DNA from 2 places in the Serratia nevei genome. Region 1 is predicted to be linked to the other one. Evidence: riboswitches for the same ligand, from Rfam matches in the RefSeq annotation. Region 1 holds a riboswitch; the other holds the start of a gene.

Evidence for each region. Region 1 has a riboswitch for fluoride ahead of crcB (fluoride efflux transporter CrcB). Riboswitches for the same ligand answer to the same signal wherever they lie in the genome.
Region 2: linked by a shared signal. The riboswitch ahead of V8N38_RS12315 (DHHA2 domain-containing protein) and the one ahead of crcB (fluoride efflux transporter CrcB) in region 1 are both predicted to bind fluoride.

Annotation. Positions count from the first base shown of each region.
Region 1 is NZ_CP149940.1:1,191,132-1,197,898, reverse strand. Features, by position in the region: gene lipA (lipoyl synthase) at 1-688, shown strand, start outside; gene tatA (Sec-independent protein translocase subunit TatA) at 782-997, opposite strand; gene V8N38_RS05590 (diguanylate cyclase) at 1,216-2,283, shown strand; gene V8N38_RS05585 (GNAT family N-acetyltransferase) at 2,285-2,713, opposite strand; fluoride riboswitch at 2,796-2,858, shown strand; gene crcB (fluoride efflux transporter CrcB) at 2,938-3,321, shown strand; gene V8N38_RS05575 (TetR/AcrR family transcriptional regulator) at 3,611-4,207, shown strand; gene V8N38_RS05570 (multidrug effflux MFS transporter) at 4,214-5,404, shown strand; gene cspE (transcription antiterminator/RNA stability regulator CspE) at 5,462-5,671, opposite strand; gene V8N38_RS05560 (M20 peptidase aminoacylase family protein) at 6,018-6,767, shown strand, end outside.
Region 2 is NZ_CP149940.1:2,540,343-2,547,109, reverse strand. Features, by position in the region: gene V8N38_RS12320 (diguanylate cyclase domain-containing protein) at 1-1,527, opposite strand, end outside; fluoride riboswitch at 1,709-1,784, shown strand; gene V8N38_RS12315 (DHHA2 domain-containing protein) at 1,825-2,790, shown strand; gene V8N38_RS12310 (universal stress protein) at 2,794-3,222, shown strand; gene eno (phosphopyruvate hydratase) at 3,239-4,522, shown strand; gene V8N38_RS12300 (MerR family transcriptional regulator) at 4,509-4,931, opposite strand; gene V8N38_RS12295 (NADH:flavin oxidoreductase/NADH oxidase family protein) at 5,004-6,224, shown strand; gene V8N38_RS12290 (diaminobutyrate--2-oxoglutarate transaminase) at 6,731-6,767, shown strand, end outside.

The sequences.
Region 1 (6,767 bases):
CTGCACCCGTCGCTGCCCGTTCTGCGACGTGGCCCACGGCCGCCCGATCGCGCCGGACGCCAACGAGCCGGAAAAGCTGGCGCAAACCATCGCCGACATGGCGCTGCGTTACGTGGTGATCACCTCGGTTGACCGCGACGATCTGCGCGACGGCGGAGCTCAACACTTTGCCGACTGCATTTCGGCCATCCGCGCCAAGAGCCCGAACATCAAGATTGAAACGCTGGTGCCGGACTTCCGCGGCCGTATGGACCGCGCGCTGGAGATCCTCACCGCCACGCCGCCGGACGTGTTCAACCACAACCTGGAAAACGTGCCGCGCGTTTATCGCCAGGTGCGCCCGGGCGCCAACTACGAGTGGTCGCTGAAGCTGCTGGAGCGCTTTAAAGAAGCACACCCGGATATCCCGACCAAATCCGGCCTGATGGTCGGCCTGGGCGAAACCAACGCGGAAATCGTCGAAGTGATGCGCGATCTGCGCCGCCACGGCGTGACCATGCTGACGCTGGGCCAGTACCTGCAGCCGAGCCGCCACCACCTGCCGGTGCAGCGCTACGTCAGCCCGGCCGAGTTCGACGAGATGAAAGAAGAAGCGATGGCGATGGGCTTCACCCACGCCGCCTGCGGCCCGTTCGTGCGTTCGTCTTATCACGCCGATCTGCAGGCCAAAGGGATGGAAGTGAAATAACGCGTAATAGTTTGTTACGCTAAAGACGGCGGAAACGCCAAAAAACGGATGTCCGCCAGGCATCCGTTTTTTATTGCTCGCCCTCAGACGGGATTAAACGTCTTTCTTCTCGACGCTCTGCTGAGCGGACTGGCTCTCGGCGGTGTTGCTGCCAGCGGCCGGCGGCGTGCTGTCGTCACCCACGGCTTTTTTAAAGCCTTTCAGCGCCGCGCCAAGATCGGCACCGAGCGTGCGCAGCTTGCTGGTGCCGAACAGTAAAATCACCAATACCGCAATCACCAGAAGTTTGGTAATACTGATACCTTCCATACTCACCTTCTTATCATAGAGCGCTGCGTGAACAGCGAGAAAAACTGACCTTGCCTGCGAATATTTAGCGACTTTCCCCCCGCTCGCACAACCGCAACATGTAACAGAGTGAGATCCGTCGCAGGAATGCCACGCCGCCTCACGACGTGAATCCCAGACTATTCTTAGTTTATCACCCGCATGATACGCTGCCGTGATACTTATCAGGGAGATGCCGGATGTATATTGCCCCACCCATTTTCGATGCCCGAAAATCCGGCCTCAGCTTCGCCAAACGCACCTATCTGCCCCGCGTCGCCGGTCTGGGGCTCGGCTTTATCTGCGTTTGCGCCGCACTCTATCCCTTGGCTCCGCCCACGGCGGTCTGGCTATTGCTGGCCTTTCACGGTTTTCTCTGGCCGCATCTCGCCTACCGCCTGGCCTGCCGCGCCAAAGATCCGTTCAAAGCCGAGATCCGCAACCTGCTGATCGACTCCGCCTTCGGCGGTTTCTGGGCGGCGATGATGGCGTTCAACGCGCTGCCGGCGATCGTCATCCTGTCGATGATGAGCATGAACAACATCGCTTCGGCCGGTAAGGCACTGTTTGTCAAAGGGTTGGCGATTCAATTGGCCGCGGCGGCGCTGACCGGCGCGCTGCTCGGTTTCCCGTTCCACCCGCACAGCACGCCGCTGCAAATCTATCTGTGCCTGCCGATGATCTACCTTTACCCGACGCTGCTCGGCCTGGTGACCTACCGCACCGCCAAACGGCTGGCGGAAAAAAAACAGGAGCTGCAACGCATCAGCACCCGCGATGGGCTGACCGGCTTGTACAACCGCCGCCATTGGGAGCATCTGCTGCATCGTCAGTTCGACAGTTGCCGCCGCTACCAGGACAACGCCACGCTGATCCTGATGGATATCGATCGTTTCAAAACCATCAACGATACTTTCGGCCATGCGCTGGGGGATGAGGCCCTGGCGGCGCTGGCGGAAGAGCTGCTGATTGGCTTGCGCAACGTGGATATCGTCGGGCGCTACGGCGGCGACGAGTTTGGCGCGGTGCTGCCGAACACCAGCGCCGAACAGGCGGAAACCGTCCTGCGGCGCATCCAGCAGCGGTTGGATGCCGTTATCTTCAAAGAGGCGCCACAGCTGCGGCTGCAGATCAGCGCCGGCATCGCCAACTACCACCCCGCGCTGGGCGGTTATCTGGACTGGCTGAAAGCGGCCGACGGCGCGCTTTACCGGGCGAAGCAAAATGGCCGCAACCGGCTGGAAACGGCGGTGCAGACGGGCGACTAACTTACTGGTTTAATAACTTGGCAAAATACTTCGGCGCTTCGACAAAACCTTCACGCCGGTAAAACGCATGCGCCCGCTCGCGGCGGCTGTGGCAATGGACTTCAAGCCGATCGCAGCCGCGACGGTGCGCCAGCGCCTCGCCCTCCGTCAACAGCCGCCGCCCTACGCCCGCGCCGCGCGCTCGGTCGTCGACGCAAAAATAGCTGATGCGGCCAATGTCGCCGGCCAACGCCAGCTGCGGCAGAAAATGCAGCGACAGCACGCCCAGCACCCGCTCGCCCTCCACGGCCACCAGCAGCGCCTCGTCCGGATGCGCCAGCAGCTGGCGCATTCGCTGCGGCAGAAACGCCTCGGTGCCGGGATAATCCAACGCCGTCATTAATTCGGCGATAGCCTGGCGATCGCTCAGGCGCGCCGTTCTGATTTCCATGGGGTGACCTCGCAGATTGTCGATACTACAAAATAGGCGGCGTTAGGTGTAACATCCACCGGGTACGGCAAAAAAGGCCGTGCGGCACGCTGGAGATGACATTCCTCCCTAACCGCCTTCACAGGCTGATGATGTCTACGTAACCTCTCGGAGAGAGGCGCGTAGCGTTACGCCTGTCTCTTTCCGAGCCCCGTGAATTTCTCTGATTGAAAGGTAGTTGCCCCATGTTGAGCTCTTTACTGGCCGTATTTATCGGCGGCGGCGTCGGCAGCGTTTTGCGCTGGGCGGTAAGCATGAAAATGAATCCGCTGAACGCCCACATTCCGCTCGGTACGCTGATGGTCAATCTGATCGGCGGTTTTATCATCGGCCTGGCGATGGCGATTTTCACCCGCATGACGCATCTGGACCCCACCTGGAAATTACTGATCACCACCGGGTTCTGCGGCGGCCTGACCACCTTCTCCACCTTTTCGCTGGAGGTGGTGTACCTGATGCAGGATGGCCGCTTCGGCTGGGCGCTGGCCAACATGCTGCTCAACCTGGCCGGCTCGCTGGCGATGACGCTGCTGGCTTTCATGCTGGTGATGTGGGTCAACGGGCGCTAAGCCCTTAATGTTTCCTTAATCTTGCATGCGCATAATCTCATCCAGTACTCCTGACTGGATGAGAAACCGCTATGTTTAGCCTGCCGAAAACCGCCACCGAAGCGATTGCCGTTGCGCTGTGCGTGCTGATCGTCGCCGCCTTTATCAAATCCTACCTGTTCGCTTAAGCGCCTTTTCCCCACAGCACGCGTTCATCTTGCGCCTTTCCGGCCGATTGCACTACAATTGAGAATGAACGTTCACACCCAAAAATGTGAACCCGGCTCACGCGTAGCAAAGGATCGGGCAAATGCTCCCCCCCAACGACAGTAAACAGGCCAAGGTGCAGGCCCGCCGCGATCAGATCGTCGAAGCGGCGAAAACCAGCTTCCGCCGCCACGGCTTCCACGCCGCCAGCATGGCGGAAATCGCCCAGGGCTCGCAGCTCAGCGTCGGGCAAATCTATCGCTATTTCGCCAATAAAGACGCGATTATCGAGGAAATCGTCAACCGCATCATCGCCAGCAAGATGCAGCGGCTGGAAAATCTTGGCGATCACATCAACCTGATCGCCGGCACGCTGGCGGCGCGCACGCTGTTTCAGCAGCCGGGCGAGAGCGAAACCGATCACATGCTGATGCTTGAAGTGACCGCCGAGGCCACGCGCAACCCGGTGGTGGCCAAAATGCTCAGCGATGCGGAAGCGCGGCTGTTTCGCCACGTGTGCCACAACCTGCAGCGGCTGTATCCCCATTTCAGCGCGGAAGAGATCGCCGCGCGGGTGGAGTTTATCGCCGTCATGAGCGAAGGCACCGGTTACCGCATCCTTACCACGCAAAAAGCCGATGCGTCCCTGCTGCGCGATCTGTATCAGCAGGCCATTTCTCACCTGTTCAGGAAACTCTAATCTCCCATGACCAAACACTTAGCCAGACAACGTCTGGTGTACGCCGTCGTGCTTGGCCTGTTGGCCGCGCTGGGGCCGCTGTGCACCGATCTCTATCTGCCCGCCCTGCCGGAAATGGCGGGCGAACTGAATACCTCTACCGCCGCCGCGCAGCTCAGCCTGACCGCCGGGCTGCTCGGCCTGGGCGTCGGCCAGCTGATTTTCGGTCCTTACAGCGACAAACTGGGCCGCATGCGTCCGCTGTTGCTGTCGCTGATCCTGCTGCTGGGCGCTTCGCTGTGGTGCGCGCTGGCGCCCACCATCGACCAGTTGCTGATCGCCCGCCTGCTGCAGGGCATCGCCGGCGCCGGTGGCGCGGTGATTTCCCGCGCCATTGCCCGCGATCTGTATGCCGGTCATGAGCTGACCCGCTTCTTCGCCCTGCTGATGCTGGTCAACGGTCTGGCGCCGATCGTCGCGCCGGTGCTGGGCGGCGTTATGCTGCAGGTGATGAACTGGCGCGGCATCTTCGGCGTGCTGGCGGCCATCGCCGTGCTGCTGTTCAGCCTGTCGGCGCTGAAGCTGCGCGAGTCCCTGCCGGCCGAGCGCCGCAGCCAGGGCGGCATTCTGGCGATGCTGATGTCGCTGGGCAGTCTGTTGACCCAACGCTATTTCATGGGCCTGTGTCTGACGCAGGGCTTCGTGATGGCCGGCATGTTCGCCTATATCGGCGCCTCGCCTTTCGTCTTGCAGCAGATCTACGGCCTCAGCCCGCAGATGTTCAGCCTGTGTTTCGCCATTAACGGCGTCGGGCTGATCATTGCGGCGCAGCTGGCCAGCCGCCTCAGTTCGCGTTGGGGGGAGCGCCGGGTGTTGAGGAGTGGGTTAACGCTGGCGGCCGTCGCATCGCTGTTGCTGCTGTTGGCCGCCGCGCTGCATGCGCCGCTGGTGTTGTTGCTGGTGCCGCTGTTCTTTTCGGTGGCGGTGATCGGCATCGTCGGCCCAACCGCCTCTTCGCTGGCCATGCAAAGCCAGGGTGACAAAGCGGGCAGCGCGTCGGCCTTGATCGGCGTGTGCATGTTCGCGCTCGGTGCCTGCGCCGTGCCGCTCACCGGGCTGGGCGGCACGTCCAGCTTGTCGATGGCGCTGACCATCGTCGGCTGCTACGCCGTCGCCATCCTGCTGTTCAGCCTGTTAGGCCGCCGCAGCGAGGCATAACGCGCCCAATAAAAAACCCGCTCAATGAGCGGGTTTTAAGAAATTCAGCTACGCAGCTTAGATAGCAGTAACGTTAGCGGCAGATGGGCCTTTGGCACCGTTCGTGATTTCAAATTCTACACGCTGGCCTTCAGCAAGCGTTTTGAAACCGTTGCTAACGATGGCAGAGAAGTGAACGAAAACGTCCTTGCTACCATCTTCCGGAGTAATGAAACCGAAGCCTTTGGATTCATTAAACCACTTAACGCTACCTTTAATCTTAGACATCAAACTTACCTTTAACGTGAATGAAAGACACAAAACCTGTGTCTATTACAGTACAGCAAGCAGGCAGGATTTTGTCCACCACCGCGATCACAGAAATCCGATAAAGAGTGAAAAAATCCGTGTTGTCCGGTGTAAATTGATTGCACCGGTTGCGATAAGTTACCGTGCCAGGTCAATCCTCTCCACGCGCCGGCGAACAACGAGCGAACGCCCAAACTCGCCCGCTTCCCCCAGAGTTGACGCTCCCGCGCAGACGCAATCGCTATGAAATATAACCAGATGGTCTTTTTGCTTCGGCGGCCGCTGCACTAGGGTTAGGGTTTATTTCCCACTGTGAGCCAAGCCTATGACCAGCCAGTTGGCAGACAAAATCATCGCCTATCGGCGTGAGCTGCACCAAAACCCGGAGCTTTCCAATCACGAATTCGCCACCACCGCCCGGCTGACGCGCTGGCTGCAAGAAGCGGGCATTCGCCTGCTGCCGCTGGCGCTGAAAACCGGCGTCGTGGCGGAGATCGGCAGCGGCAAGGGGCCGATCATCGCGCTGCGCGGCGACATTGACGCTCTCCCGATCGACGAAATCGCCGACGTGCCCTTCAGCTCGCAAAACCGCGGCGTGATGCACGCCTGCGGCCACGACTTTCATACCTCGGTGATGCTCGGCGCCGCACACCTGTTGAAAGCGCGTGAGGCCGACCTGCCCGGCACGGTACGCCTCTTCTTCCAGCCGGCGGAAGAGACCTTCAACGGCGCCCGACACCTGATCGACGCCGGCGCGCTGGATAACGTCGCCGCGGTGTTTGGCCTGCATAATGCGCCGGAGCTGCCCACCGGCACCTTCGCCACCCGCGCCGGGCCGTTCTACGCCAACGTCGATCGCTTCCAGATCCTCATCACCGGCAAGGGCGCGCACGCCGCCAAACCGGAACAGGGCGTCGACACCATCGTCACCGCCAGCCAGCTCGTCGGCGCGCTGCAGACGCTGCCCAGCCGCAGCTTCAGCTCGCTGGAATCGCTGGTGGTAAGCGTAACGCGCATCGAAGGCGGCAATACCTGGAACGTGCTGCCGCAAACCGTGGAGCTGGAAGGCACGGTG
Region 2 (6,767 bases), 1.3 Mb from region 1:
GTCGTTAAGGGTTTTGAACCCGTCGAGATCGATAAACAGCAGCGCCATCTGCCGCTGATGGCAACAGGCCTGCAGCGTGCCCGACAACCGGCGTAGAAACGCGCGGCGATTGGTCAATCCGGTCAACATGTCGTGGGTTGCGTCATATTCCAGCCGCTGCTGCAGCCGCTTCAGTTCGGTGATGTCCATGGCGAGAATGTAGAAGCCCTGCGCTTCGCACGGCACCAGCGTGGTGTGGATCATCAGCAGCCCTTGCCGGGTCTGCAGCTCATTCTCAAAACTCACCATTTCGCCCGCGAGGGCCCGCTCGATCATCGGTTTTGCTATTCGATAAACGCTTTCCCCCATGAAATCGCGCACCGTCATCCCCCTGAGGCTGGACTCCTCCAGACCGAACCAGGTTTTGTAGGCGCTGTTGGCGAACAGGTAGCGTTCATTGCCGTCGATCTGGCTGATTAAGGCCGGCATATTGTCGGTAATGGCGCGCAGACGCTCCTTCTCCGCACTGAGCTGATATTCGGCGAGCACCCGGGTCTCAATCTCTTCGTTGAGCTTTTTAACCACCACGTTCAGCTCCTGCGTGCGGATTTCGACGCGTTGTTCCAGCTCGTGTTGCAGAGCGAATAGATCGGCCTCCGCCGCTTTACGCTCGCTGATATCGACGATAACCGAGATGAAATGGTCCGGCTTGCCGTTCGGCAAACGATTGAGCGCCACCGTCAGCTGCACCCAAACGATCGAGCCGTCGGCGCGGAAATAGCGTTTTTCCATCGAATAGGTACTGATTTCATTTTTCAGCAGCTGCTGCAGCTTTTCCAGGTCGGTGTTGAGATCGAGCGGATAGGTGATGTCCTGGAAGGTACGATCCATCAGCTCGCGCTCGGAGTACTGAAGCATTTCGCAGATGCGCGGATTCACCCGCAGCCAATATCCTTGCAGCGAGACCAGCGCCATACCTACCGCCGCCTGGGAGAAGGTTTGTTCGAACAGCGCCTCCGTGCGCTGCAGGTCGGATTTCAGGTTTTCGGTATAGACGAGGCGTTCAATGCTCTGCAGATATTCCTCCACCACGGCGGCGAAATCGTGCAGATCGGCCAGTTGAGCAGGAGAAAACGGCTGCGGGTGGCTGTCGATAATGCACAGCGTGCCTAGCGGCAAGCCATCGAGCGACAGCAGCGGCTGCCCGACGTAAAAACCGATCCTCGGCCCGCCGATCACCAGCGGATTATCGAAAAAGCGCGGATCCTTGGCGGTATCGGGCACCACCAGCGCTTCGCGTTGCAAGATGGCATGGCCGCAAAACGAGATATTGCGCGGCGTTTCTCGGGCATCCAGACCGTAGCGCGATAAAAACCATTGGCGATCCCGGTCGATCAGCGACACCAGCGCAATGGTCACGCCGAAGTATTTCGCCGCCAACCGCGTGATGCGATCCAGTTTTTCCACCGAGTTCGAATCCAGCACGTTCAGTGAGTTCAATACCGACAGGCGTTCGGCTTCGTTTTCGGGGAAGCAGGGTTCGAGCATGTTGTCTCCCATTGTGTCACCCACGGACCCGGCATAGCCGGCGTGAGTCCGTTCAGCCTATCCGTCGGTTAGCGGCAAATAATATCCTTGTCCATCATAGACTCACTCACAGTATCAATCCGATTATGTATTCTCGCCAACTTTGCCGGGCGTTGCGTTTCCCCCCGCGCTGCGCTACAGTCGTTCACAAGGTGATGGTGTTCCACCTTTCCCAACCGCCGCGTTCACTCGAACCGGATGATGACGCCTGATATACAACTTCGCTTTATTTTTTAGGCAGGTATGTCAGGAGCCGCTATGAATGAAATCTCAGGTTTTACCTCTTTTCCACTCCAGTCCGATGCCGTCGCGCGGGAAATGCCCCTGTGCGTTTTCGGCCATAAAAATCCCGACAGCGACAGCATCTGCAGCGCGCTGGTGGTTGCGGACTGGCTCAATCACCTCGGCAAACCGGCCGTGGCTTTCCGCCTAGGCGACCTCACGCCGGAAACCCGCTACATACTGGCTGCCGCCGGCATACAGGCGCCTGCGCTGCTGACAGACGATCTCCGTGACCGCAAAGTCTGGCTGGTCGACTTTACCGATATCGAACAAGGCCCGGCCTCATTGCCCGACAGCGACGTGGTCGGCGTTATCGACCATCACCGGCTGGGCACGTTAGTCACCCGCAACCCGCCCGATGTCTGGGTGCGCGCCGTCGGCTGTTGCGCCACCGTGATCCTGCAAATCCTGACGACAGAAAAGCCAATGCCACTTAACGCCGCGAAGGCCACGCTGCTGCTGGGCGCCATCTTGAGCGACACCGTCGCGCTCAGTGCGCCGACCACCACGGAACAGGATCGGCTGGCGGTCACCCGGTTGCGCGCAATCTCTCACGTCGACTATGACGCCTTCATCGCCGGGCTGCTGGCCGCCAAAACCGATCTCTCCGGGCAATCCGCCCCGCAGTTGCTGCAGCGCGACGCCAAGAATTACCGCATCCATACCGTTTCGCTGCTGCTGTCGCAGATAGAAGTGCGGGCCATGAGCGACATCGATCCGCTGTTGCCCGCGCTGCAACAGGCGCTCGAGCAGGCGAAGCAGGAAGCCGGGCTGGAGATGACCGCGCTGTTGGTTACCGATATCACCCACCGCCGTTCCACCCTGTATTTTTCGTCGAACCGGGTACTCGCCATTCAGCAGGTGTCGCTGCCCGGTATGACGAGCCGAAAAAAAGAGGTTTTACCGTGGTTAACCCTACAGATTGCTCACGCAGGGAGATAAGTCATGCCGATCTACCAACACGCTTTACTGCTGGTACAGGATGAACGCGACGGCCGGCTGCTGTTGCGCCATGCCGAACGCCTCAATCAGCAGATGAATACGCGCATTACCGTGGCGCACATCAGCGCCGACTATGCCGAGCTGGACTACCTCAGCGATGCGCAAACCAAAGATCGCCAGTCCAGCGAGGTGATCGCCGCCAAAGCCATGCTCAGCCGCCTGGTGGAAGACTGCTCAATCCCCCTGGAGGTACGCGCAATGGTCAGCATCCATCGCTTCAAAGACGTCGAAGCCCTGATTGCCCGTGAAGGCGTCGATCTTTTGTTGCTCGGCCATCAGAACCGTCCGTTTGGCGTCTATGCCTCCTTCGGCTTCGAATTCATCAACCATTTATCCATCGATGTGCTGATAAAGCACGTCCCCACTCCCTAGAACGAGGTGACACCCCATGAACGATGAGATTGAAAGCGTAACCGCCAGAGAGATCCTGGATTCGCGCGGCAACCCGACCGTCGAAGTCGAAATGAGCGCGGCGGGCGTCGTGGCCCGGGCTTCGGTGCCTTCGGGAGCCAGCACCGGGTCGCGCGAGGCGGTGGAGCACCGCGACGGCGATCCGCACCGTTTCGGCGGCAAAGGCGTACTGGAGGCGGTGCACAGCGTCAAAACGGCGATCAACGAGGCGCTGCGCGGAGTGGATGTGCGCCAACAAGAGGAGATAGACCGCCGGCTGATCGCGCTGGACGGCAGCGAGAACAAGAGCCGATTGGGGGCCAACGCCCTGCTCGGCGTTTCTCTGGCCGCCGCCCGCCTCGCGGCGCAATTGTCGCAGCTGCCGCTGTATCGTTATCTGGGCGGCATCGGCGCCAACCTGCTGCCGGTGCCCTGCATGAATATCATCAACGGCGGCGTGCACGCCCGGTGGCAAGGGGCGGACTTTCAGGAGTTTATGATAGCTCCCCTGGGCGCGCCGTCGCTGCGCGAGGCCGTGCGCTGGGGCAGTGAAGTTTATCAGACGCTGCGCCAAATCCTGTTGGAAAAAGGCCTGTCGGTCGGCGTCGGTGACGAAGGCGGTTTCGCGCCGGCGGTCGCCTCAAACCGCCAGCCGCTCGAGCTGATTGTGCAGGCGATAGAGAAAGCCGGCTACCGGCCGGGAGAAGATATCGCGATCTGCATGGATCCGGCCTCGAGCGAATTCTACGCCGACGGCAAGTATCGCCTGCGCAGCGAGAATCTCGAGTTGGACGCAGCCCAGATGACGGCCTATTACCAACGGCTGGTGCAGGATTTCCCCATCGTGCTGATTGAAGACGGCTTGGCCGAGGACGACTGGGCCGGCTGGCGTATTCTGAGCGACGCCCTGGGCGACCAGGTGGAGCTGGTCGGCGACGATCTGTTCGTCACCAACGTGAAATACATCCAGCGCGGGATTGATGAACGGTTGGCCAATGCGGCGCTGATCAAGCTGAACCAGATCGGCACGCTGAGCGAAACCTTCGCCGCCGTACAGCTCTGCCAGGCGAACGGCTGGGGCACCTTTATCTCGCACCGCAGCGGTGAAACCGTCGACAGCTTTATCGCCGACATGACGGTCGCGATGCGAGCCGGCCATCTGAAAACCGGCGCGCCGAGCCGCGGCGAGCGAATCGAAAAATACAATCAGCTGATGCGCATCGAAGACCAGTTGGGTGCCGCGGCGGTGTATGCCGGGCGTTCCGCCTTTAAACGCCGCTAAGCTTTGCCGGCCGGGCCGGCGATGCGTCGGCCTGTTTTTCGCCCTTGGCTTGGCACAGCCCGGCGACACCGGACTCCAATAAGGTCAGCCGGGTCGTCAACAAGGTTTCTCGTTGTTCATTCAGCGTGGCCATCATCAGCTCGATCTCCGCCAGCCGTTCATCGACGCCGCGTATCAACCCATCCTCATAAGCGCTGCCCTGCAGCGCCAGCACGCGTTGGATCGCCTGCAGCGAAAACCCCAGATTTTGGCCGATTTGGATCAGGTGCAATCGCTCCAGTGCGCTATCGCTGTAGACCCGATAGCCGTTGACGCCGCGCACCGGTTTCGGCAGCAACCCCAGCTGCTCGTAGTAGCGTATCGCCGAGGCGGCCACGCCGGCGCGCTGCGCCAATTCTCCGATCTTCATGCCCTATTGACCTTAAAGTTAACTTTAAACCTAGTATAGCGCCATTCCCCTTACGACAGGAGCGCAAAACCGATGTTTACCCCACTGACGCTGCCCAACGGCAGCCGCCTGACCAACCGTCTGGCCAAGGCGGCGATGGAAGAAAATCTGGCCGCCCCGGGCCAACTGCCCGGCCAGGCGCTGTGGCGCTTATACCGCTATTGGGCCGAAGGCGGCGCCGGCTTGATCATCACCGGCAACGTGATGATCGACGGCCGCGCCATGACCGGCCCCGGCGGCGTGGTGCTGGAACAAGACACGCCGCTCGCCCCGTTCGAAACCTGGGCCAAGGCCGCGCGCCAGGGCGGCGCGCAGGTGTGGATGCAGCTTAACCACCCGGGCCGGCAGGTGATGGCGAACATGGGCGGCAACGCATGGGCGCCCTCCGCCATCCCGCTGGCGATGGGCAAGCACAGCAAACTGTTTGCCCAGCCGCAGGCGATGGATGAAGCGCAGATCGCCGAGGTTATCGCGCGCTTCGCCGCCAGCGCGCACGCTGCAGAACGGGCCGGTTTTACCGGCGTGGAGATCCACGCGGCGCACGGCTACCTGATTTCCCAGTTTCTCTCGCCGCTGACCAACCAACGCAACGATCGCTGGGGCGGCGAGTTGGCGAACCGCGCCCGCCTGCTGCTGGAGGTGGTGCGTGCGGTGCGCGAGCGCGTCTCGCCGGGCTTTTGCGTGGCGGTCAAACTCAACTCCGCCGATTTTCAGCGTGGCGGTTTTTCATCGGACGATGCGCGCCAGGTGGTGCTGATGCTGAACGATCTGCCTGTCGATCTGATCGAACTGTCGGGCGGCAGCTACGAAAGCCCGGCGATGCAAGGCGAAACGGCGGACGGCCGCACCCTGGCGCGAGAAGCCTATTTTCTGTCCTTCGCCCGCGATCTTGCCGCGGTGGCCCGCATGCCGGTGATGACCACCGGCGGCATCGCCCGTCCTTCAGTAGCGCAGCAGGTGCTGGACAGCGGCGTCGCGGTTGCCGGCATCGCCACCGCCATGGCGGAAGTGCCCGATCTGCCGCGGCGCTGGCAAACCGGGGCGGCCCCCCATGCGCTGCCTGCCCCGGTCACCTGGCGCAGCAAAGCGATGGCGTCGCTCGCCCGCATGGCGTTGGTCAAGCGCCGGATGCGAGCGCTGAGTGACAATCGGCCACGCAGCGTGCGCTACTCCCCGCTGTTCACGCTGCTCGTCGATCAGTGGCGTACCCGCCGCATCCTGCAGCGCTACCACGCCTGGTTACGGCAACGTTAACGGCAACAGCGCCGGAGAACCCGGCCGGCGCTGCGTAAAAATCGCGCTTTTTTGATCGCGCTACGTGAAATCTGAGAGAAATCACCGATCTGGATGCTGCGCTTTTAACGCTTGGCCATTTATATTCATCACAAATTTTGTGTATATAAACGCTATAGGACTTAAGGTGGTGAATAGATAAAAATAAGCCGTTAATTCCTATTTATGTTATTAAACGGAAATTCACCTTATTAATAAGCGTATTAAAGCCGCCTGCAGGTTGGCGACGGAAAGGATTTTTGTGCCATGTTAACGATATGTTGTTTTTTACCGGCAAAACCAACGGTCAATAAATCAACAACATATTGATGAGCCTAAGAAAAAACTAAACAATTCAAAACAAAATCGGCTATTGAGTCCCAGGCGAAAAAGCCATATATTGGTCGCGCTTTTCACAAGGCAGTTACTTTTCTAATTCATTAATTCAATCGGAGCGTGTTGAGACCTTCGGTTGTAGGAGAGATATGATGACGGATAAAGTCCGTATTGATACTTTAGTTGCAA